Regions from separate parts of the Paradesulfitobacterium aromaticivorans genome, predicted to be linked through region 1. Evidence: riboswitches for the same ligand, from Rfam matches in the RefSeq annotation. Region 1 holds a riboswitch; the other holds the start of a gene.
The links. Region 1 has a riboswitch for cobalamin ahead of ACYQ2N_RS22050 (CbtB domain-containing protein). Riboswitches for the same ligand answer to the same signal wherever they lie in the genome.

Region 1 (11,338 bases):
GCATGCGCCCGTATTCCTCCTTTAACCAAGGCAGCCACCACATCATCTTGAGTTGACAGGGGATTGCTGGCTACAACCGTGACTTCCGCTCCTCCGGCCTGAATAACTTTGGCCAAATATGCGGTCTTGGCTTCAAGGTGCAGGCAAATAACAATTTTCTTCCCGGCAAAAGCGAGATCACGTTCGAACTCTTGGCGCAAATGATTGAGCACGGGCATGTGAGCCCCAGCCCAGTCAATCTTTAGCTGTCCCCTAGGGGCTAAGTTAAGATCACGAATAGTTGATTCCATTTATTTCCCGACTAACGTCGGGCCACCTCCTTTTTATCCACAAAAGTCATATCTAAAACTTCCCGTATTATTTCTTCCCCAAATACAAGAAATCCTTCCGTTCCAGGGCTGATTTCGCTAGTAATTTCGGTGCGGTTTATTTTTAAGGATTTTTTCAGTTGCCCTCAGGCCTTCTCCAGATGTAAAACCTTCCAGAGTCCGTAAGAAATAACCCATGTTAAGATAAAAAGGCTCACCAACAGATAGCCGATCCCTTCGAAGTCCAGGTTTTGTATCCATCCCCAAATTCCGCTGTTTAGTCCAAGCCTTGGCGTAATTATCTGGGCCAATTCGATTAGACCGATAAACAACGCTGCAATTACGGAAAGGCCGGTAACCGATAAATTGTAATAAATCTTGCGTAATGGAGTGGAAAAGGCCCAATGGTAGGCAGTCGTCATAAAAATCCCATCCGCGGTGTCCATTAAGCTCATACCGGCAGCAAATAGAACCGGCAGTGCTATGATTCCGGTGAAAGGAACTGTTTGAGTGGCCGCATTCGCAGAAATCCCTAACAGGGCTACCTCGGATGCGGTATCAAAACCTAAACCAAAGAGAAAGCCAAGCGGGTAAACATGCCAACTCTTGTTAATAAACCTATAAAGCGGTCTAAAGAAACGAGATATGAAGCCCCGGTTTAAAAGGACTTGCTCAAGGTTCTCTTCATCGTACTCCCCTTTACGCAGCTTGGAGAAGAACCGGTAAATATCGAACCAAATGTAAAGATTAAATAGCCCTATGAGGAGCAGAAAACCTCCTGAAACAGCGGTCCCAATCATACTGCCGAAAGTTTGTAATTGTGGAATGTTTTGCTCAGCCCAATGCATGGAAATGGCCGTAATGATGGCCATGATAAAAACCACCGAAGAATGGCCCAAAGAGAAGAAAAATCCTATCCCTGTCGGATCGCTTTTCTGTTGTACCAGTTTACGTACCGTGTTGTCAATAGCAGCAATGTGGTCAACATCAAAAGCATGGCGTAAGCCCAGTGCATAACTCAGAAAACCAAATCCCAGCAATTGTGGATATTCCCGAACTTTCGGAAGCAAAAAGATCAGTCCCAAAAGATGTATCACGGCCACTAACAATCCATAACGAAGCCATTTCGGGCGATTTGTAATACTTGTTTTTCTAGATATATGATCCATTACGTTCACCTTCCTCTAATTTTTTCCAAAAACAAAAAACCATGGAGTTAACCTTAAGGTTAAGACCTCCATGGTATTGTATTGTTTTAATATATTTTGTATTTTTATGTTCGACATAAGATATTTTTTTCCTTCTTTTTCGGTACAGCGCTTCTTACATCCCAATAAATTCATACGCTTGATGCGACCAGCCCTGGGCGTCACTCTAATAATTTTGGCTCTATTTTTTTAGCCGCCGGGCAAGAGATTTTCAACCATTCGGCCATATCTCATCTCATAACAACCATTAGAAGCTGAGCCGGTTTACAACAAGGTCCAAGCTTCTTCCACCGTAGCCACCAGACAAATTCTCATAGTTGTTTGTCCAGGCAAATCTCCTTCATTTACCTGAGGGATAAGTACTTGTTTGATTCCTGCTGTTGCTAACATTGCTAGCTTATACTGCAGAAGAGAGGTGGGTAATACCTCTCCTTTAATATTCACACCCCCTAGTACAGCAGTCCCTTGATTTACTGCTTTTTGCTGCAGGGCCGACTTGGCGGCCAGCACTGCCGCTAAAGGACATTCTTCCCAACTAAAGTTCCGGTAGTGCCTGTCAATTTCAAGGTACAGCTCTTTCCCTGTCAGGGTTCTGCCTAAAACAGCGTGTAAGACATTTTTGAGGTTAGCGGGGGCGGAAAATCCCAATAAAGAGATATCACCAGTGATAGAATGATTCCCGGCAGCATCTTCTTTCCTTAACGGGCGTTCCGATAGTACCGCCCAAACCGGCTGGATAACCGGTTCAATTCCATCCACGCAAACAACCCCGTTGACTTGGCCGATTCTTCTGCCGTCTGTAAGAAAGACAGAGCTTTGTAAAGATCGGGCACGACTCCGGGCCAGTTGTTTTTCCAAAGGTAAAACGAGTTCCCTGGCGTTTTGTACATGAATGCCTTCTACAAGGTTGACTTTATCTTGCCGGGCGAGGTCCCCTGCTGCTCGGATTAAACCGCCCAATTCCCGGAATTTGGTTGTTAACTTCCCTTTGACCGAGCACATCAAACCGGCTTCAACCAATAGTTCTAGGTATGCCCCATAGGAGAAATGAGGGATTTTACCGTCTTTGTTGACTTCCTGGGCTATGAACTGGGCTAATTTATAGCGGTTTAGCTCATTGTCTTCAATCTCTTCTTTCATATAGATTTCATAACCATACCCTCTGATCCGGGAACGCAGAGCCGGGTGCATTTTATCCATGTCTTCCAAGTTTCCGGCCAACACCAGTAAGAAATCGCAGGGCACAGGTTCACTGCGAACCATGGTACCGCTGGAACCAAGACTTCTGCCGGTGATGGCCAGTTTTTTCTCCTGAAAAGCCGTCAACAAGCTCTGTTGGGATTCCATACTAAGGGTGGAAACTTCATCGATAAACAATATCCCTTTATGGGCCTGGTGGATAGCACCTGCCTCTATGAGCTGGTAGGGAGGGGTCTCCACTCCTCCGGACTGGAAGGGATCGTGCCGTACGTCCCCTAACAACGCACCGGCATGGAAACCGGTAGCATCAATAACCGGAGCATGTTTCTTACCGGAATTGTTTATTAGTATCTTGAATTTCGGTGCTTGACCCTGGGCTAAATACCTTTTTTTCAACCCGTAAATGAGTAATACCAGAAACAGTCCACCTAAAAGGTAATAAAAATTGTTGCGTGTAAGAGTATAGAAAAAACTGACAAACGAGATAGCAACTACTGCAAAGATTAACAAAAAATTTAAGGAAAAGCCTTGTCGCTTGAACTTCTCCTTAGCCTCTTGCAACAGCTTTTCACTCGCTCCTGAGTTAACGATTTGAATTAAGGGTTGTGTCCGCTGTTCCCGGTTAGGTAAACAGATAACATCTTTCAATTCTTCAGGTGGTAATAGTTCTGCCATAGCTGAGGCCAGTAAGCTTTTGCCGGTCCCGGGTTCACCCAAAAGCAGAACGGACCGTTTTTGCTTGGCAGCAAGTTTAATTATTTGTACAGCCTCTTCCTGACCAATAACCTGGTCTACCAGACACTCGGGAACCGGAATTTCCGCTGTAGAGTCAAAGCCCTTCATTTGCATGCTCCTTACTTCTAAAGAGAAGCCTGATTTTCAGCTGTGGTGGCCCTTATTTCTTCTGCATATTTTTGAGCCGCCAGGACTAGTTCCGGGTTAGTTGAATGTGACAAGCGTTTTAACGCAGAAAACAGTGCTTGGCGGCTCAATGGTTGGTCCTGGTACTGTATTCTAAGTAAAATTTCCATAACTTCTCCGGGAAACCTATCGGCAAGAGGCCCGGACACTGCCCGGGCTATCTGCCACTGAGTAACAGCGTTAGGCAGGGGCACCCACCGCTTAAGACATTCATATGCTGTTTCCGGAAAAATTTCAGCCAGGACCTTCCCGATAATCTGCGATCCGATGAGTCTACGTACTGCTTTACTTTCATCAACTACCAGTCGGTCTAATAACGGTATTAGCAACGGAAGCAAAGTAGAATCTCCTTTCCTAATAACCGGTACCAAAGACAGAGCTGCCGTAGCTCGCAAATATTCCCGTTCATCCCCAAGCCACCTGGAATAGTAGTCTAAAACACTGTTATCCGTCAGATCCCAAAGGGCAGCAATACCCCAGGCAGCTCCTTCTCTCACCTGCCATACCGGATCAACAGCCAGTTCTTCCAAAAGCGTAATCACCTTAGCAGGTTCTTCAAGGTAAAACCGGCTCAAATATTTTCCAGCAATAAATCGAAAGAACCACTGCTTCCTACCAGTGTAGTCCTGGCAAACTTCGTATAACCTGTCCGGTTGCTCGCTAAAGTATTTTTCAAAAATCTGCAACCCCAAAGCCAATTGCCCGCTATGTGCTCTACTAGCCAAGATCAGTAGCATTTTATCCAGTAAAAAGAAAAGTAGACGATTCATCTTTAACCTAACCTATCCTAAGTATTCGAATCGGGTGCGGTTATAAGTCTCTTAGATTGACGAGACTTGAGGGATTTTGGAGTAATAACTCCTGCAACCATTCCGAAGGCAATGACAACCATCAAAAAGATCATAGTCTTAACTTTAACACCGGTAGGGGGCTGAACTCCCATCACTTCTACCGGGAACTCTGTTCCTACAGGTGTAAACTTAATCGAAGAAGTAGCCGTCGGCTCAATCATAAAGGTCAGGAGGTGTTCAGCACCGTCAGCAAACATGTTATCAAAGCCAAAACCACCGTCAGTCGATACAAACTCGGTATGCAGTACGTTTTTATCTTCTTCCATGTGATGGGCATTGATTTTTACTAGAACATTGGTTACCGGCTGACCGGTGGCTTTATCTACTATTTGTCCGGTAAATTTAGTCAGGTGTCCTACCGTCGACATTCCAGGGTTTACATTAACAGTTAATTTAACCTGGCCGTTTTCCGCAGATTTCACGATAGGGTTGAAATCTGCCGATTGATGATTCATGGTCATGGCCAGGAGAGGTGCGGTTGTCATACTTAAAGCTATTACGAGTCCAATCATTAAAAAAGTCTTAAGTTTCATACTTCTACTACCTCCCCAGCCACTCTACGCGAGGTTAATATATATCCCGTTGCAAATCCCAAAAGCAACAGCACTGAAATAAAAATCGAAACATTCCTTACTTTAGTTGGGTTTTCGTTAATCGTAAAGTGCAGGGTTTTTTCTACCGCATGATTGGGGTTTCCGGTTGGTGTAGCTTTAACCGTTAGAGCATATTCTCCTCTGATTGGGAAGACATATCCAAAGTCCAGTTTCCCATCGGGAACAAAAACCTTGCTCTTCATCAGAGTCAGACCCTCCACTCTTGGAACATCAGTAGAAGGAAAGAACTTTGCAGCGGGGCTTTCCAGGGTGAAGGCCAGTTCTACATCCTTCACAGGTTGCCCCTTATTATCTTTCACTACGATGGAAAACTGGGAATCAAAATTAGGCTTGATTACATTAAACTCCGGAGTAGATTGCAGTTGAATCTGCAGGTCGTTTTCCTCAGCAGCATGCGTTGGGGAAGGAGTAAAAAGAAATAGCACTAGAAAAGCCAATAATAATGGCCGTATATAAACCGCGATTCGAGTATTCACTGATTTAACACCTCTTTCTAATTGTATACTTAAATTAATGACAAGGAATAATCATTAGTGCATGCCGGAGGGCATGCACTGAATCATGTAAGGGCGGGTAAGTGCTAAATAATAAGGTAAAGAGGACTAAACCCGTCAGAGCTAAAACAGACAATAATTGTACCGGTAACGATAAATTAAGATTAAACTTTTTGTGTGAAACCACATTTTTATTGGCATAATTCATCATCAATTACCTCCAAAAATAATAAATGAGTCAATTAAATACGGTTCTTCTAACTCATTGGGAACCGACCCAAGAGAACAATACTCTTTACTCAGGGATTTACTGATCAATAAATCAAAAATAAGGGGCCAAAACTGATTGTTAGTGTTTTCTGAATGACGGGCAAAAATAAATCCCTAATCTATAAATTAGGGATAATTATCCAGCCGCAGTTTTGCACAAAAACGGCACACAATAAAAACACCTCCCTAACATCCCGTAGGTTGTAGAAATGTTGGAATAAGCAGGTCTCCTGGCTCAAGTTCATCGTCAACTCACGTCTTCCCGGATATATCCCAGTGACATAATGCGAGTTAACTTCCTCTTACAGTGGCGGGCACCGCGTCAGCTTCAACTGACTTCCCTTTTCAATTCTTTCCCTCGGAAAAGAATCACTCATCCAAAGATATTTAGTTGAGCCTCTATACATTAAAAATAATACTACAAGATTATGAAGAAGTTATGAATTTCTTGTGAAAAATAAAAGGTTTTTCCCTAAATTAGCCAGTAGGCAATAAAATCGTTAATACCTGCTAGAATAAAAATAACACCCCCTACCTTCTGAAGAATTGCATTTATCCTTGGTACATTCCTTGTAAACAATTTTGTTGTTCCTATACCATAGGCAAGTAAAAAGGTAATAACTAATAACGGTATGACTGTTCCGATAGCGAACAGTCCAGGTAAAATAATTCCCCCCTGAGTTGAAACCCCCAACGGGATAACAATACCGAAAAACAGCCAAAAGAGAGTTGGGCAAAAGGCCAAAGAATAAACTACACCTAAGAAGAACTCCCGTATATTTTTGATGTTAGGTATATGTCTTATCAGGTTTCGTTCTAATGAAGTAAACAGCGATAATTTTGTCTTAAACAATCCAAGCAAATATAGACCAACGATTAACATCAAAGGACCAAGGGCCTTTCTGACTACTTGTACGATAGGAATTGCTTCCTGGTTAAGCTTAATTCCCAACAAGATCGTCAGTGAACCTATTAACGTGTACACAACTACTTTTCCTAGGGTAAATGAAAAGGCTGCTGATAAACACTCCTTCTTTTTGCTAATTTTTTGGGTAAATAAACCCAAAGCACTAAAGTTTGTTGATAGTTGACAAGGAGCGGTGGAACCAAGCAACCCCAAAAGCAGAGCCGATAACACCGGAATGTGGAGCTGCAACGACAGACCTGACAAATAAGGACTCAAAAAATTATTTACTTGTCCTAGGAAAGCGTACCATTGACTAAATAAAGTCATCTAATGCTCCTTTATAGAAAAGAGTCCAAGTTAATTAAAATTACAGTGCCTTTTTTAATGCTTCTTGGAGCGTATTCAATGTCATACCACCCACATGCGTTTCCCTAATTATTCCGTTCTTGTCGATAAAAAAGCTCGCCGGTATTCCGTACACCTGGTAAGCATCTGCTACAGAAGAATTACCGTTGGTGTCTAATAGTACCGGAAAATTGGCATTGTTGTCTTTCAATATATTAACTACGTCTGAGAGCTTGTCATTAAAAGTTATATTCACCGCCAAGACTGCAACTTTATCTTTATTTTGCTGGTAGAATTTCTGAATCTCTGGAATTTCCGCTTTACACGGCGGACACCAGCTAGCCCAAAAATTAAGGTAAACGGGTTTGCCTCGAAAGTCGCTTAAGTTGACAGTATTGCCATTTAGATCTTTTAGCGTAAAATCTGGAGCCTTAAATCCTATCTGTGGTCCTGGTGCTTGGTTTACTGATGGTGGAAGATTACTCTTTAGCTCTATCGTGGCAAAAAGCACTACGAAAACAATCCCAAGGACGATCATAACTATTCGTTTGGACATATTGGACATATATTCTCCTCTTTCACGACGTTGTTAAAATTTGTAGATAGGCTAAGACTTGATCTAGATAACTTCGAGATTCAGGTTGCGATTTTGAAAGCCAGTATACTACTAAGATTGGACTTCTATATGAAGAAAGTGTGAATTTCTTATGAAAATTGTATTCTTAAAAGCCTGTAAACCCTCCGTACAAACGAATTAACTCAACGGTGATTCTGGTCATCAGATTAGTTATCAACAATATTCCTAACCCAATCATCAAATAACCGCCGATTTTGGAAAGCAATGCACCGTAGGGAACTAATTTCCGCACTGAACTCAGCGTGAATGCCAAAACAAAGAAAGGAATAGAAAATCCGGCAATGTAGGCCAGAATCAAAGCCAACCCTGCGGAGGGTTGGTTGGCACTCATGACCAAAACTGACGCCAGTATGGGCCCTATACACGGCGTCCACCCGGCAGCAAAGCTAATACCAACCAAAACGGAACCGCCATAGCCCACTCTCGTTTGGCGGTATTCCCACTTCTTCTCCATCATCAGCCATTTGGGGGTTGGCAATCCGCTCAGGGACAATCCCATGAGAATGATAATTCCGCCTCCGATAATTCGTATCAAAGTTCGATGGGTGATAAAGACCTGCCCGAGCACGGTCGCAGATAACCCAAGCGCTAAAAAGACAATCGAAAACCCGATCACGAAGAAAAGCGTGTGGGTCAACGCCTTTAACCGGTGAGCCAAGACATGTTTTTCGTTCCCCGAAAAAGTCATTCCGGAAATATAGGAAATATACGATGGATACAGTGGCAGACAACACGGGGAAACAAAAGAAAGCAGCCCAGCGATGAAAGCCAGCCAAAGAGTCGGGTGGATGTCTGTGTTGATTCCGGACGCATACCGAACAGCAAACCAAACGTACACCACGACGACTGCAGTCACGCCCACTGCACTTACGATGGTCCGGAGGCGTCGCCCTTGCATAAAAATCCTCCTCATTTAGGCACATAGTTAGATGTCATTGCCACATGTATTACAAACCAAAACATCGCCCTCAATATGGAATCTACGGGAATAACACGGTTCGCAAAAACTGCTGGCAACCATTACCCTGCCCGCAGGCGTCAGATATGCTGCATTCCCATACCGGTAACTGATTTATATTCCTTGCTGTCGACTTTTACTGACCGCGTCAGAGTTTAACAAAGTAACAGAACACCCTGTGGCAGGTGTTCAAATATTACATAACATAGGTTTCCTGGAAGCTATTCTCAGTACTATAAAGCATCATCATGAACATTTTTCCGGCGGGGGATAATATGAATTTCTTATTACACGTCAGTCACAGAGGGTTCCCCTTTGGTCAGGGTTCCGGTCTTATCGAAAACAACCGCGTTCAGCTTGCTGCTCCATCCCCAAATTCCACTGTTTAGCCCTAGCTTTGAGGTAATTATGTGGGCCAATTCAATTAGACCGATAAACAGCGCCTCAGGAAAGAATCACTCATCCCTAGTATTTAATTGTATTTAATGATACATGAATCTAGAAAGCTTGTATAGTTTACTGTGTACTCTTTAAATTACCCACCTTAGGGACATTAGCCCAGAACTCCGGTGTCTGGTGATTCGGTGGAGCCTTATCCATCAGGCTCGTTAGATCCTGACCTGCCACAAGCTGTTGACCCATGGGAATATGTGTTCCCAATTTCCAGAGCTTAGTGTTGGTAACGTCATAGACCACTCCCTGTACAGTGATATAAGCCGGTTTCCCATTTGTGCCATTATATTCTGCTAGTTCTTCCCTGGTAAATTCTCTTAAGCTCTTATCGCTCTGGGCAGTATTTTTTCCGGTTAATGCATTGCTAGAAGAACCAGACGGTGTTTGCGTTGGTTGTGGTGCTTCGTTTCTGGAACACCCGTTTACCAATAAAAGAGCAAGCAAGAGTAATACCATAATCAACAATATTCGCTTCATATTGCTTCCCTCCTTGTAGTATTTCCGGTGTTCGCCAACAGTTCACTGCAGCTAGCTAGTATTTGCCAACTTTATGACAGGTGTGCAATTCTCCCGTGCTCTAGTCTCACCTGGCGCTGCGCCAGTTCCCCGACTTCCGGGTCGTGGGTGACCATTACAATAGTATGTCCTTCCCGGTGAAGTTCACGAAAGAGTTCAATGACAATTTTCTCATTATCCTCATCCAAATTCCCTGTGGGTTCATCAGCCAGAATAAGCGCCGGGTAATTAATCAAAGCCCGGGCAATACAAACCCGTTGTTGTTCACCACCGGAGAGTTGGCTGGGCAAATGTTGGGCGCGATAAGCTAAACCCACTCTTTTGAGGGCTGCCAAAGCTTCTTTTTCATCAGGGAGGCTGTGATAATATTGGGCTACCATTACATTTTCTAAGGCCGTCAGGTGCGGAATCAAGTGAAACTGCTGAAAGACAAGCCCGATTTTTTCCCGGCGAACCTCAGTTAATTCTTTATTAGAGCGGCTGGTCACTTCAACCCCGTCAATCAGCACTTTTCCTTCAGTAGGTTTGTCCATACATCCTATAATGTTTAGCAATGTACTTTTACCTGAACCGGAGGGTCCCATAATGGAAACCCACTCACCAGGAGCCACATCCAACGTAAAATCTTTCAAAGCATGGACAGTACCATAGGTTTTCGTTACATTCCTCATCTCCAGGATATTCATGCTGCTTCCCCTTTCTATTCACCCTTTAACACCAGAGCCGGTTCAATATTGACTGCCGTCCGCACAGGCAACAAAACCGCAGCCCAAGCAACAAGGATTGATAAAAATATAATTAAAACCGACACCAGTGGTCTTGTGGAAATATAAGAATTAAATACACTGAAGCCGATGATTTGAGCAATACCCCAGCCAACAACAGAGCCTAAAGCTCCACCGAGAAAGCCAAGTATTGTTCCTTCACCCAGAAATTCACCCGCGATGGTCCGATCCGGAGCCCCCAGAGCTTTGCGCAACCCAATTTCCCGTCTCCGTTCGACAACCATGGCCATCATGATAATCGAAACACAGAGTAAGGTAGACGCCAAAATTATGATTACGACCAAATAAACCAAAACGCGGATTTTTTCCAGGATGACCCCTTCCGAACGGGCGATCTGTTGGATAGGATTAGCTTTGATACTCGGCTCAAGCTGCTCAATCCAACCGGCAAGCGAGTTTAATTCATCCCCATTTCCCATGATGCTTAAATAGGCAGCATGAATCTGACCCTTTTGCGCAAAAAGCTGCTGAGCTTGATCAAGTTCTAAAAACATTTGATAATCTTCCGTACTTCCGGTTGAGACAGTACCGGTTACAACAAAGCTGCCTTGAACACCTGTATCTTCTGCGCTGATGATAAGTTTCTCTCCCGTTTTGACGCTCAGTTTTTCTGCGAGCGCAGTGCCAAGCAAAACGTGATCAGCCTGACTGGGCCAAGCACCGTTAACCCGCCAATACGGACTAACCGTTTGCACATCAGCGAACTCCGTCCCTACTGCTACCAGTCTTTCATTTCCGGTTGTAACGATCCCATACAAATAGGGAGCATACCCAATCCTTTTTTCCTGCGGTACTTGTTCCAAAACTCGAGCTACTTTAGCAAGTTCAAAAGTGCTTCCTTCTTTCTGCTCAGCAGGAAGGAGGACAAGAT
Region 2 (11,338 bases), on a different contig from region 1:
TGAGCGCTCTCAAATAAAACGGGTTCAAAGATTAAGGCAAACGCGGGACAACTTGCAGGTTCAAGCAACTCTTGATGATTTAAGAACGACGGCAAGCAGTACAGATAATTTGATTCCTAAGATCATTGCCGCGGTCTCGGCCTACGCTACTGAAGGAGAAATAATTACTGTTCTTAAAGAAGTTTTCGGAGAATATCGAGAAAATGCTGTATTTTAATGAGCTGGGAAGGTGAAAAATATGAGCCAAACCCATATCAGGGTATTAGTTGGCAAACCAGGACTCGACGGACATGACCGTGGGGCCAAAGTCATTGCCAGGGCACTTCGCGATGCCGGAATGGAAGTTATATATTCTGGATTGCATCAAACACCGGAACAAATTGTTGAAGCTGCCATCCAAGAGGACGTTGATTTAATAGGTTTAAGCATTATGTCAGGAGCGCATTTGACGATTTTCCCGCGTGTTAAAGAATTGCTAAAACAACAACAAGCCGAAGATATCTTATTGATAGGTGGCGGGATCATACCAGAGGAAGATGCAGAAAGTTTAATTCGAGACGGTTATGCTGAGGCACTATTTACTCCGGGAACCCCAACGACTGAGATTGTCGACTGGATTAACGATAGGATTAAGCTAAAGACCAGATGAGAGTGATTATTCGTTAAGTGGAGGTGTTGCTTGAATCTAAGCAGAATACGGTCAATTAAGGAGCGCCGCTACACCTGGCGGCTTGAAATTAAATAATAGGAAAGAATTTTCCAGTGAATCCAATGTATGGAAATCAATCTATTATCTAGATCAAATATTTTTGAGAAATACAGTATACATTTCTAATATAAGCAGGGATAATCAAAAAACATGACGAATCTTAGAAACTATAATTTCGGAACCACAGTCCATACAATGGAACAAAATTTTGGTTATAGGGGATCATGCTTATCATGGGGAACATTTCTATGGAACGTGGAGCTATTATCGAACGCATTCGGCGACTGCCCATGCACCGACAATTGCTGAGAGTCTAAATAATAAATATCATAAAAGGAAGTGGAATGAATTATGGCACGCAGAGTATTAAATGGTGAAGAAGTAGAAGAACTACTTATTGGTCTGGCAATATACGGAACAGGTGGTGGAGGAGATCCTGAATGGGGTAGGAAGATAATTGAGAATGATTTTGCAAAGGGTAGAGTATGTGAAATAGTTGACCCAGAGGATGTCAGTGATGATGCGTTTATTTGCAGTGGCGGAATAATGGGTTCAGTCAAAGCCCTTGAAAAAATGTCTTACGATGAAATTATAGCTAAGTGGGAAGATGACTTTGTACTTATAAAGGCATTTAGAGAAATGGAAAGGCTAAAAGGTAGAAAACTGGACTATATCATACCTTTTGAAGTTGGTGGTTTGAATACCCCTGTTATAATGACACTTGCAGCAAGACTGGGAATTCCAATGATTAATGGTGATGCTGTAGGAAGATCTGCTCCCGAGACACAGATGACCAGCTTTATTGGACATGGTATTTCCCTAAATCCTATGCCTTTAGTTGATCATCAAGGAAATACAATAGTAGTTATGAATTCTAATGACTCAACATACGCGGATGAAATAGGCAGATTTGTAGTTACAAAAGGTGGTGGTATGGGAGGTAATGCCCATTATGCCATGTCTGGAGCTGAATTAAAGAGAAGTTGTGTAGCTAAAACTGTAACTCATGCTATAGAAATGGGTAAGGCTGTTATTGAAGCTAAAAACAATGGACAGGATCCTGTTGAAGCTTTCAGAAAACTTGAAAAAGGTGTAATGTTATTTAGAGGGACTATAGAAGAAGTTGTAGGAGAAGATAAGGGAGGATTCTACCTTACTAATGTAATAATAAAGGGAGAAAAAGAGTTCGCAGGGAGCACATCAAAAATGGTAGTAAAGAATGAAACCATGGCTGTGTGGGTAGATGGCAAAATTAAATCAGTTTTTCCTGACAGAGCATATATCCTCTATCCAGATACAGGAAAAGGTATAATGAGTGTTGACTTGAAGCCAGGAGTAAACTTAGCAGTAGTAGGGACACCGTGCGATGAAAGAATTAGGGAATGCATTGCAACCGAAGAAGGCAAGAAAGCTTTTGGAGGAGCAAGATACGGTTATCCAGATCTTGAATATATACCTTTTGAAGAACTCAATAAACAGCTTTATGCCAGTCATCGTTGGCGATGACAAAGACGCCGCCGGAATAATACTGACGGAGACGATTGATTACGGAATCCTGATACGTTGCATGCGGAATCAAAACAGGTTTCAAGCAAAGCCTTGTGCCATCAGGCTCGGCGAATGCCGAGAGTCTATTATTACAGAAAGGAGGGGTGGTACGTTGACGGAGAATGCTGAAAATAAAGAAATGGTGCGTGCGGTAGAAAGGGCTTTGAATATTCTTGAGGAACTAGCAAAAAACCAGGGATATCCCAAAAGGATTACGGAATTGGCAACAAGTTTGGGTTTGGGTAAAACTACTGTGCATCGGTTGTTAAGAACTCTGGTATCTAAAGGTTATGTTAATAAAGCCGAAGATAGCGATAAGTATTGTCTGGGCTTAAAAATGATGGAGCTGGGTGGTGTTGTTGCCCGTAACTTGGAACCGCGAAGCCAAGCGGCACAGATTATCAAACAGTTGGCAGCGGATACAGGGCAAACAGTGCATTTAGCAGTTCAGGCGAATGGAGAGGTTGTGTACATTGAAAAGGTAGAGAGTAAAGGCAGCATCAAGATGGCATCTTTTGTCGGCCAACGCAGTTACCTACACAGTACGGGCTTAGGTAAAGCCATCTGTGCATTTCTGCCACTGGAAGAAGTTGAGGTCTACCTTAAAGAAAAAGGAATGCCTCGCCGGACTTCGCGAACGATCGTCTCTTGGCAGGAGTTTAAAGACCATATGGCCCAAATCCGGGCTCAGGGATATGCCATCGACGAAATGGAAAATGAAGAGTCTATTCGATGCGTTGCCGCTCCGGTGTTTGATCATGACGGTAGGGTAATTGCAGCTATCAGTGTAGCCGGGACCGTGTTGCAGGTGACCCATGACCGAGTGGAAAGTCTGGCTAGGCAGGTGGTTTCTGCAGCTGCTGAAGTATCGGAGAGAATGGGTTATAGGGCGGGGACCCACAGGATAGGTTACTAAACTCTGGAGGTTGACTATTCTGCCTGGAACAAAGCTAGGTGCTGGTCGCTGCCAACATTGAGGACGTTACAGAAAGTGTAGGTTTAATTTGAATTGTCCTTGACGGCAGACAAAGTGGCGGTAAAAGTAGGGGGAGTATGGCAGTTGTCAGTGCGACCCGAATTTTGATTGACTTAGGAGACGTTCAGATTCCTATTGGCCTAATTACGAAATGATTATCGCTTCCGCCGGAGCTATATCGAAACGCTACAAGCATAATCCTGAGAATGGTTTTTTTCCTTCTCTTAAAATAGGGATTTTGTACATTGGAGGAACGCTTATGGAAAAAAGAATTTCTGAAGATGAGCTATTTAACAGTGTATTCCTTCTGCAGCCGAGCAGACCAATTTTATGCACTACTAAGAATGAAGACGGTTCAGATCATGTAGCGCCTTTCAGCTGGATTAACCCGGTATCCCATAAGCCGCCAAGGGTTGCACTTGCACTTTTAAATAATCCCAAAAAGCAGCACAGCCTGGAAAATATAGAAAGAACAGGGGAATTCGTGTTGAATATGCCTGACCTTAGCATAGTTGATAAATTAGTAGGTTGTTCATATCGGCCAATGTACGGAGAAAATAAATTCGACCGCTCTGGATTTACCCGACTGCCTTCAGTAAAAGTTACACCTCCCGGTATAAAGGAATGTAGAGCACATTTGGAATGTAAACTGATGAATACTATGGTAACCGGGGATCATACTCTTTTAATTGCAGATGTTGTTTATGCCAGGTATGACGAAGAAGCATTCAGTCCCAATCTGTTGGTTAAATTGGACAAGTATATGCCTGCAATACATGTACAGCATTTTATTCAGGAAAGTTCACAGGTTCATATATTTTTAGGATCCTGTAGTGCACATGTAATAGAAGTGCCTTATCTTAAGCCCGATGATATTAATAACTGAAGTTTCGTCGCGACCGAGCATATAGCGGGCGGAAGTTCTGCATGGTAAGACATAAGCAGCGTCGTCACCAAAAGCGAGCCTTGGTCGGCCAGGAGTAATCCTAGACGTTAAGCGTAGACAGTCAGGCAGTAGGCCTGAAAGTGATGGAGCCTTGATCACAGCCCACAAAAATAATATTGTGTAAATGAAAATTCTACTTATGTGTTTTTTGGTAAAATTATAGGTACTCTTGCCAACTGAGAGGATAAGGTAATGCTGGAGAGCTATAATGCCCAAATTGTGACTTGGTTTTTCAATACAGAATGCAGTGAACTGATTGTTTAGAAGGATGGGACATGGAGTACAAGATTGATAACCTATCTCAGCTTATCGAAAAAGATAAACTGGTAAGAATTATTGAGTCATTCACAAAAGCTACTGACATTACAATAGATATTAATGATGCTATGGGTTCTCCCGTTGTTCAGCATGATTACTTTTATGGTTTTTGCCGCAGCATTCGTTCCAAAGAAGCCGGTTTGCAGCGATGTATTCAATCCAATGCCCAACTGGGTTTTGACACCTTGAAAAAAGGCTCTTCGTGTATGAGCAAATGCCATGCGGGTGTAATGCTGATGGCAGTACCAATTATTGTGGACGACAAATTTTATGGGTCAATAACCTGTGGGCAGATGCATCTGGAAAGACCCCAGACTAAAGAGATCGAGAACATGCTTCAGGCTACCTCCGACTTAGACCTTAATTCGGAACAATTGACCCGGACTTTTCAGGAAATTCAGGTTATCAGCATGGAGAAATGTCAGGCTGCCGGAGGACTAATTCAATTTGTGGTTAATTACATTGTCGAATTAATTTATCGTACCAAGATGCAAGAAGAGCTCAGCCGGGAAAAACTTAAAGCTGCTGAGGATGCACGGCTTATTGTGGAACTGGAACATACGTTGGACAAAGCAGAATTAAGAAATTTGCAAAGTCAAATAAAACCCCACTTTTTATTTAACACCCTAAACACTGTAATTTGCTCAGTAACTTTGGGTGAAAACGACAAAGGTTTAAATACGCTTTTTGCCCTCTCTAATTTACTGAGGCATAATTTAGACCATCCAGGGGAACTGGTTTCTCTTGGGGAGGAATTAAGCTATATCGAAAGCTACCTGGTAATTCAGAAAAACAGGTTTGGAAACCGGTTGGAATTATCTATAGAGGTTCCGGAAGACCTGAAAAGTCTACAGATCCCTTTTTTAAGTTTGCAGCCATTGGTGGAAAATGCCTGTATTCACGGACTGGAGCCCAAAGAGGGCATTGGCCACCTATGGATAAAGGGCAGAAAATTAGGCAGCACCGTTGAAATCTCAGTTGTCGATGACGGGGTAGGTATGCTCTCAGATCATGCTGCCGTTGATTTGAGCGGGGATCAAATAAAAACAGGGATTGGTCTGCGAAATGTCCATAAACGGCTGCAATTACTATTTGGGAAGGAATTTGGCGTTAAACTGGGACTCGAACAGGGGTTTACGACAGCTACTTTGTCCCTGCCTGTAGGAAAACCTGAGGCTTAAGTATGGTAGAACTGTCGGGCGCACGCAAAAGGACACGCTTGCGAAGCATGTCCTTTACCGGCCCACGAAACCAGAATTTACACGAGCAGAGCTTTTTATATGAGGCTGCTAAACATTGGCGGAAACTTTAGTAACTTCTTCTAAAGGAGTGTATGGCAAGTTGAGTGCATCGGCAACTGCTTTATAGGTCAGTTTTCCGTAGATGGTATTCACACCGCGGGCCAGCGCAAGATCGACTCTAATTGCTTCAGTGAACCCTAAGTTGGCGAGCTTAAGCGCATATGGCAAAGTTGCATTGGTCAAAGCAAAGGTAGAAGTGCGAGCTACCGCTCCGGGCATATTGGCTACACTATAGTGGAGAACTCCGTACTTCTCATAGGTTGGCTCGGCATGGGTAGTTACGCGGTCAACGGTTTCAACGCTGCCCCCTTGGTCAATCGCCACATCAACGATAACTGAACCTGGCTTCATGGCTTTAACCATTTCCTCCGTCACAATTTTGGGGGCCTTGGCACCGGGAATAAGAACCGCTCCTACCAACAAATCGGCCTCCGCAACGGCTTGCTTAATATTGTAACTGTTGGACATTAATGTTTTAATCCGAGAACCGAATATGTCATCCAGATACCCGAGACGGGCAATGCTGACATCCAGGATAGTGACATCGGCTCCCATGCCTATAGCCATCTTGGCTGCGTTGGTACCGACAACACCTCCGCCGACAATGGTAACTTTGGCAGGGGAAACGCCGGGAACTCCGCCTAATAAGATACCTTTACCGCCATGTGGTTTTTCAAGGAACTGAGCACCAATTTGAATTGACATACGACCAGCCACTTCACTCATAGGTGTGAGCAGCGGCAGACTACGGTCAGAGGGTTGGACGGTTTCGTACGCAATGCCTACAACTTTTTTCTTAAGCAGAGCGGCTGTCAATAAAGGCTCCGGAGCCAGGTGGAGATAGGTAAACAGCAATTGACCGTCTTTAAATAGTTCATATTCTGCCGGTTGAGGCTCCTTTACTTTCATGATCATATCGGCACGCGCAAAAACTTCCGACGGAGCAGCCAGGATTTCAGCGCCAACTGCCATGTATTCTTCATTACTAATCCCACTTCCAACACCGGCATTATTTTCAATGACAACTTTGTGACCGGCCTTGCAAAATGCCTCGACCCCGGCTGGAGTCAGCGCGACACGATTTTCATTGTTTTTGATTTCTTTCGGTACCCCGATAATCATTTTGGGTTATCTCCTTTCGATTAATGAGATAATTGTTATCTTAATTATCTCATAATCAAACGAAGATGCCAGCCAGTATGTTGCGCAATGATAGCAGAATGTTGTCAGATTTATAACTAGCCCTATTAAAGTTTTTACCACGAGTATTAAATTTTTGTTGTCGAATCAATAAGGCTTGGGTGGTGGGATTCATTACATGGTGTACAAAGTATTGCTAGTCGATGACGAGGAATTAGAGCGTAAGGTTTTACACTTTACATTACAGAATGAGAACCTGCCTATTCATATCTTAGGGGAAGCAGCCAACGGACGAGAAGCCTTGGAGCAAGTTCATACCATTCGTCCCGATTTGATAATCATGGATATCAAGATGCCCGGAATTAATGGAATAGAGGCAACTAAGCAAATTAAGGCGGCTTACCCAGCTACCGAAGTAATTATTTTAACCGCTTACAACGAGTTTTCCTATTCTCAGCAGGCCATTAAAGCGCAAGCTTCAGACTATTTGCTCAAACCGGTTATGCCACAACAACTGATTAGAGCCGTAAAAGAGGCATTAGACAGGCTTGCGCAAAAAGACTTTCAACCTGGTCCGGCCATAGATTTAGCAAGCCTTGAGGAACAAGTAAAAGCAGGAAACCTAGAGGATGCTAAGCGAGAATTATCTTATGTCCTTCAACTTCTTGCCAGTAAAGAGCTAAATCCTTCGGCTAGTGTAATACATTCCTTCGGCATACGGCTTATGGTCATCATTGTACATGCTTCTCTTTCTGCAGGTGCTGATTCCACCGAAGTAACAGCTTTAGAAAATAACATGGTCCGGGAGTTATCCCATATGTCGTCGGTTGAGGGACTAAGGTGTTGGGGAGAAGCTATTTTAGACCAATGTATCGCCCTATTGGTTAAGAATCGGTTGTGTGGTGATCAGGTCCTGTTGCGTCAAGCTCTGGATTATATTAAAAGCAATCATGCGAATAAGATTACACTTGATCAAGTAGCAGCTCACGTGCACCTCAGTCCTGCTTATTTAAGCCGTCTATTCAATAAGAAGACGGGTAGAGTATTTACGGAATATTTGACCCAAGTGCGGCTGGAAAAGGCGAAACAACGCTTGAGAATCCCACTTGAGACAATCGAGCAAATTGCGGCAGCAACCGGTTTTAGCTCCAGTAGTTACTTTTCGGCGGTATTTAAAAAGTATGAAGGTATTACTCCTTCCCAATATCGATCCAACCAAAAATAATAAAAGCAGGACCGGCAACCGAATCAAAACCACGGTGCAGCATGTCATAAATGCTAAAAGTCAGTAGATCACGGCAGACGGTGACGCAGCGCCGGCAGCGAATACATTTGCTCGGTTCCCGGACAAGGGAAGGGGACAAATCATCAACGGCAAAAGCTCCTCTTTCTCCTTCCCATTAAAAATCTGTCCCAAAGAGTTTTTTCCCCATTAGACCTTAGAATCTCAAGTGTGCGCTCTTGTTCCATCTTGACCTCCGCCAGATCATCATTCACCTTTAAGTTTGACCGAATCCACGAAAATTATCCGGATTGCAGATGAAAACTAACCAGCCCAAAAGCTGAGTCTATGATCATCCTCCCGTAACATATTCAGAAGGGCTAGGAACTCGGGGCTTATCCCTGACACGCAAGAATTAAGGCACTGCCAAAACTAAAGAAAAAACATAGAAAATTTTTATTGTGTTAGCAGGAAAACGGAAATGAATGAAGAATATAATTAATTATGAAGAAATAAATGATGAAAAATAAGGCCATGGAGGTCTTGACCAGGTACGGTAGCTCCATGGTTTTTTTCTGTGGAGCGGAGCCATCTGGTTGACCACCTTTTGGGCATAGCTCATGAGCATCAAGGATAAGGATAACCGATCGAAATACGTTGTATTAATTGGGCAATAGGCAATGCAAAATAGGAAAATCGTTTAATGGGACCATGGAGGTCTTTCAGCGGCACGATGGCGCTGGATGATGCCATGGTTTTTTCAATAGGTATTACCTTTTCTTAGTTTATTAGATCGGCATGGATCTAATAATATACAACCTCCTCTTTGCCGCCTGTCGTAGCAGGTCAGGCCGAGGCCGGGGTGCGGCAGGCGGCTATTTTTTTAACTTGGAGACTTCTTCTGGCACGTGGTTAAAGGAAAGTATTTTAATGAGGTGAATGATGATGGAGAAAGACATACTGGTTAAGGATGATTGGCAAAGCTGTGTTGACTTTCATGGGCATATCTGTCCTGGTTTGGCAATCAAGGCTGTGCAGATTGGGATGAGGGAATTAAGAGAGTGGTGTGCGCAACAAGGGGTGGACATAGGCGAGGTTGTGGCGATCGTTCAGAATGATGCTTGCGGAGTATCCGGTCCGCCTTGCCCAATCGTCGGCAGGGTCTTCAGTTCCGGATGGGCCAGCATATAGGGCTTTCCCGTCGACGCTTGCTGGCCAGGGGGGAGTTCCTGGCGGTGTTGGGGAATAACGTGGCTGGTAAGTCGTACGTTTCCCAACGTTATGAAAGCAGCCGTTTAACCGTGTTTAAGTCAGGATAGGGCAAATGGAGAACCGGCCCGTGGTCCTACCCTTATAAAGGCAACAAAACGGAGCATTCACCTTGACAGGCTAGTTCTTATCTGCTAGCCTATTCATGAAAAACATCATACACGTAGAACGAGTATACTTTCTTAAGGGAAAGTATTGAAAAGGGAAGTCAGCAAATCTGACGCGGTCCCGCCACTGTGATAGTGAGCGGCCTTACAGGATGTCACTGGGAAACCGGGAAGACGTAAGGCGGCGATGAACTTAAGCCAGGAGACCTGCTCGCTTTAAAGCCACACAGGAACCTACGGAGGATAGGGGGAATGTAGCGATGCCTGGTAACCGGAAGATATTATCTGGCTAGCCGGACGAGTTAAACCCTTTACAGGAATTCTGTAAAGGGTTTTTGTTATGGGCTATCAGTATGGATCGTTGATCGGTATGGTCGTTGGAGTTAGAAGAAAGGATGAAGAAAAATGGTGGCATACGTCAAATCGTTGCGCCGTGTGCGGGAAGAAGTTTTAGGCCAACTTGCGACCGATCGGGAGCATCGTGTCAAGTGGTTGGTACAGCTTATGGATATCGACGATGAGCTTGAAGAGCTTGAGGGGCACGACAAGATCAGAATCATAGAAAAGGTTAAAGGTAGTGCAAGAATTGAAGAAATTCAGAAGCCTCAAAAGCCTAAACAGCGGGGAAGGATGAAGTCAGGGCGTACGCGGGGCGTTGTTTTTATCCTGTCGCCTGGGGAAAAACGGGCTTAGTTCAGGATTTTCACGGTCTGGCAACCGATGCAGGAAAAAGAGTCAGGCATGCCAACCGTAGTCATGATGGCGAACAAAGTATCATGTCTGTGGACTGGATCATGTGCGGAAAGGAAGAGGAGATATGGCTGTTTTCCAGGAAATCCGTAAAAGGGACGGCAGGGTGGTACTCGCACCTGCGCACAGCCTTGGGGCAGCTGGCAAATCTCTTTTATACCCTTCAGGAGGAAGCTGCCGGTGCTCAGGCTGTTTCGTCGTTCGATACGTATCTTGCGCCCTTCGTTCGCAGGGACAATTTGTCCTATACAGAGGTAAAGCAGGCTGTTCAGGAATTCGTTTTTGATGAGCCTTATTATACCAATTCAACCCAACTGCCGGTCGGCTATACAGTGGATATTTTTGAGGCGCTCGAATTGCAGGAGGCACTGCAGACAGAATATACGGGTGGCACGGTCTTCTTTCTGGGCGAACAAATCGATGACCCGAATACCGTCAAAGACTTATTGCAGAAAGTCTTTGCCCGCTATCGCCTTCCTTATTTTATGGTAACGCCGACTTTTTCCGTTTGTGAGGCTCACGGATATATTAGCGGGGAGCACTATCATTGTCCTATCTGCGGTGGGATGACAGAGGTGTGGAGCCGGATCGTGGGGTATTTCCGACCAGTTCAGAACTGGAACAAGTGTAAGCGCGCAGAATTTCAGGAGAGGCAGGAATTTGTTTATGCTGCCTGCTGAATCTGAAGATACCTTAGCGGGAGTGCATCCGGTTTATCGAACGATGCCGGCTTTCGATAAAGTTGCCCTGCAAATGAAGAACTCTGAATTTTGTCCCTTGAATGAAGGAGATGACACAAATTCCTGAGATATCGAGATTTTACGGGATTATCATCACAATGTATTATGATGAGCATAATCCTCCCCCCTCCCCATTTCCATGCAACATATAATGGTATAGAGACTATTTTTGATATCAATGAAGGAGCGTTTACAAAGGGGATGTTGCACATGAGACCTAAAATTTATGGAGTTTTACCGAAAGAGGATTATACTGTTTACGTATATTTTTTGACGATGGAAAAATTAAACTTTATGACGTAAAACCCTTAA

Region 2: linked by a shared signal. The riboswitch ahead of ACYQ2N_RS11940 (hypothetical protein) and the one ahead of ACYQ2N_RS22050 (CbtB domain-containing protein) in region 1 are both predicted to bind cobalamin.

The regions. Positions count from the first base shown of each region.
Region 1 is NZ_BAAHYT010000011.1:1,078,240-1,089,577, forward strand. It holds gene ACYQ2N_RS22020 (adenosylhomocysteinase) at 1-290, opposite strand, end outside; gene ACYQ2N_RS22025 (HoxN/HupN/NixA family nickel/cobalt transporter) at 455-1,477, opposite strand; gene lonB (ATP-dependent protease LonB) at 1,781-3,559, opposite strand; gene ACYQ2N_RS22035 (DNA alkylation repair protein) at 3,577-4,407, opposite strand; gene ACYQ2N_RS22040 (hypothetical protein) at 4,425-5,021, opposite strand; gene ACYQ2N_RS22045 (hypothetical protein) at 5,018-5,578, opposite strand; gene ACYQ2N_RS22050 (CbtB domain-containing protein) at 5,613-5,807, opposite strand; cobalamin riboswitch at 6,070-6,258, opposite strand; gene ACYQ2N_RS22055 (sulfite exporter TauE/SafE family protein) at 6,339-7,100, opposite strand; gene ACYQ2N_RS22060 (TlpA family protein disulfide reductase) at 7,141-7,674, opposite strand; gene ACYQ2N_RS22065 (cytochrome c biogenesis CcdA family protein) at 7,841-8,653, opposite strand; gene ACYQ2N_RS22070 (Fe-S-containing protein) at 8,681-8,827, opposite strand; gene ACYQ2N_RS22075 (HD domain-containing phosphohydrolase) at 8,853-8,987, shown strand; gene ACYQ2N_RS22080 (cytochrome b5 domain-containing protein) at 9,230-9,643, opposite strand; gene ACYQ2N_RS22085 (ABC transporter ATP-binding protein) at 9,715-10,368, opposite strand; gene ACYQ2N_RS22090 (ABC transporter permease) at 10,383-11,338, opposite strand, start outside.
Region 2 is NZ_BAAHYT010000010.1:1,260,444-1,271,781, forward strand. It holds gene ACYQ2N_RS11890 (acyl-CoA mutase large subunit family protein) at 1-217, shown strand, start outside; gene ACYQ2N_RS11895 (cobalamin B12-binding domain-containing protein) at 239-649, shown strand; gene ACYQ2N_RS11900 (S-methyl thiohydantoin desulfurase family protein) at 1,061-2,215, shown strand; gene ACYQ2N_RS11905 (IclR family transcriptional regulator) at 2,370-3,173, shown strand; gene ACYQ2N_RS11910 (flavin reductase family protein) at 3,493-4,119, shown strand; gene ACYQ2N_RS11915 (sensor histidine kinase) at 4,455-5,678, shown strand; gene ald (alanine dehydrogenase) at 5,787-6,920, opposite strand; gene ACYQ2N_RS11925 (response regulator) at 7,117-8,163, shown strand; gene ACYQ2N_RS11930 (4Fe-4S binding protein) at 8,129-8,302, opposite strand; gene ACYQ2N_RS11935 (FmdE family protein) at 9,106-9,351, shown strand; cobalamin riboswitch at 9,583-9,765, shown strand; gene ACYQ2N_RS11940 (hypothetical protein) at 9,942-10,229, shown strand; gene nrdD (anaerobic ribonucleoside-triphosphate reductase) at 10,313-10,966, shown strand; gene ACYQ2N_RS11950 (hypothetical protein) at 10,947-11,093, shown strand; gene ACYQ2N_RS11955 (hypothetical protein) at 11,338-11,338, shown strand, end outside.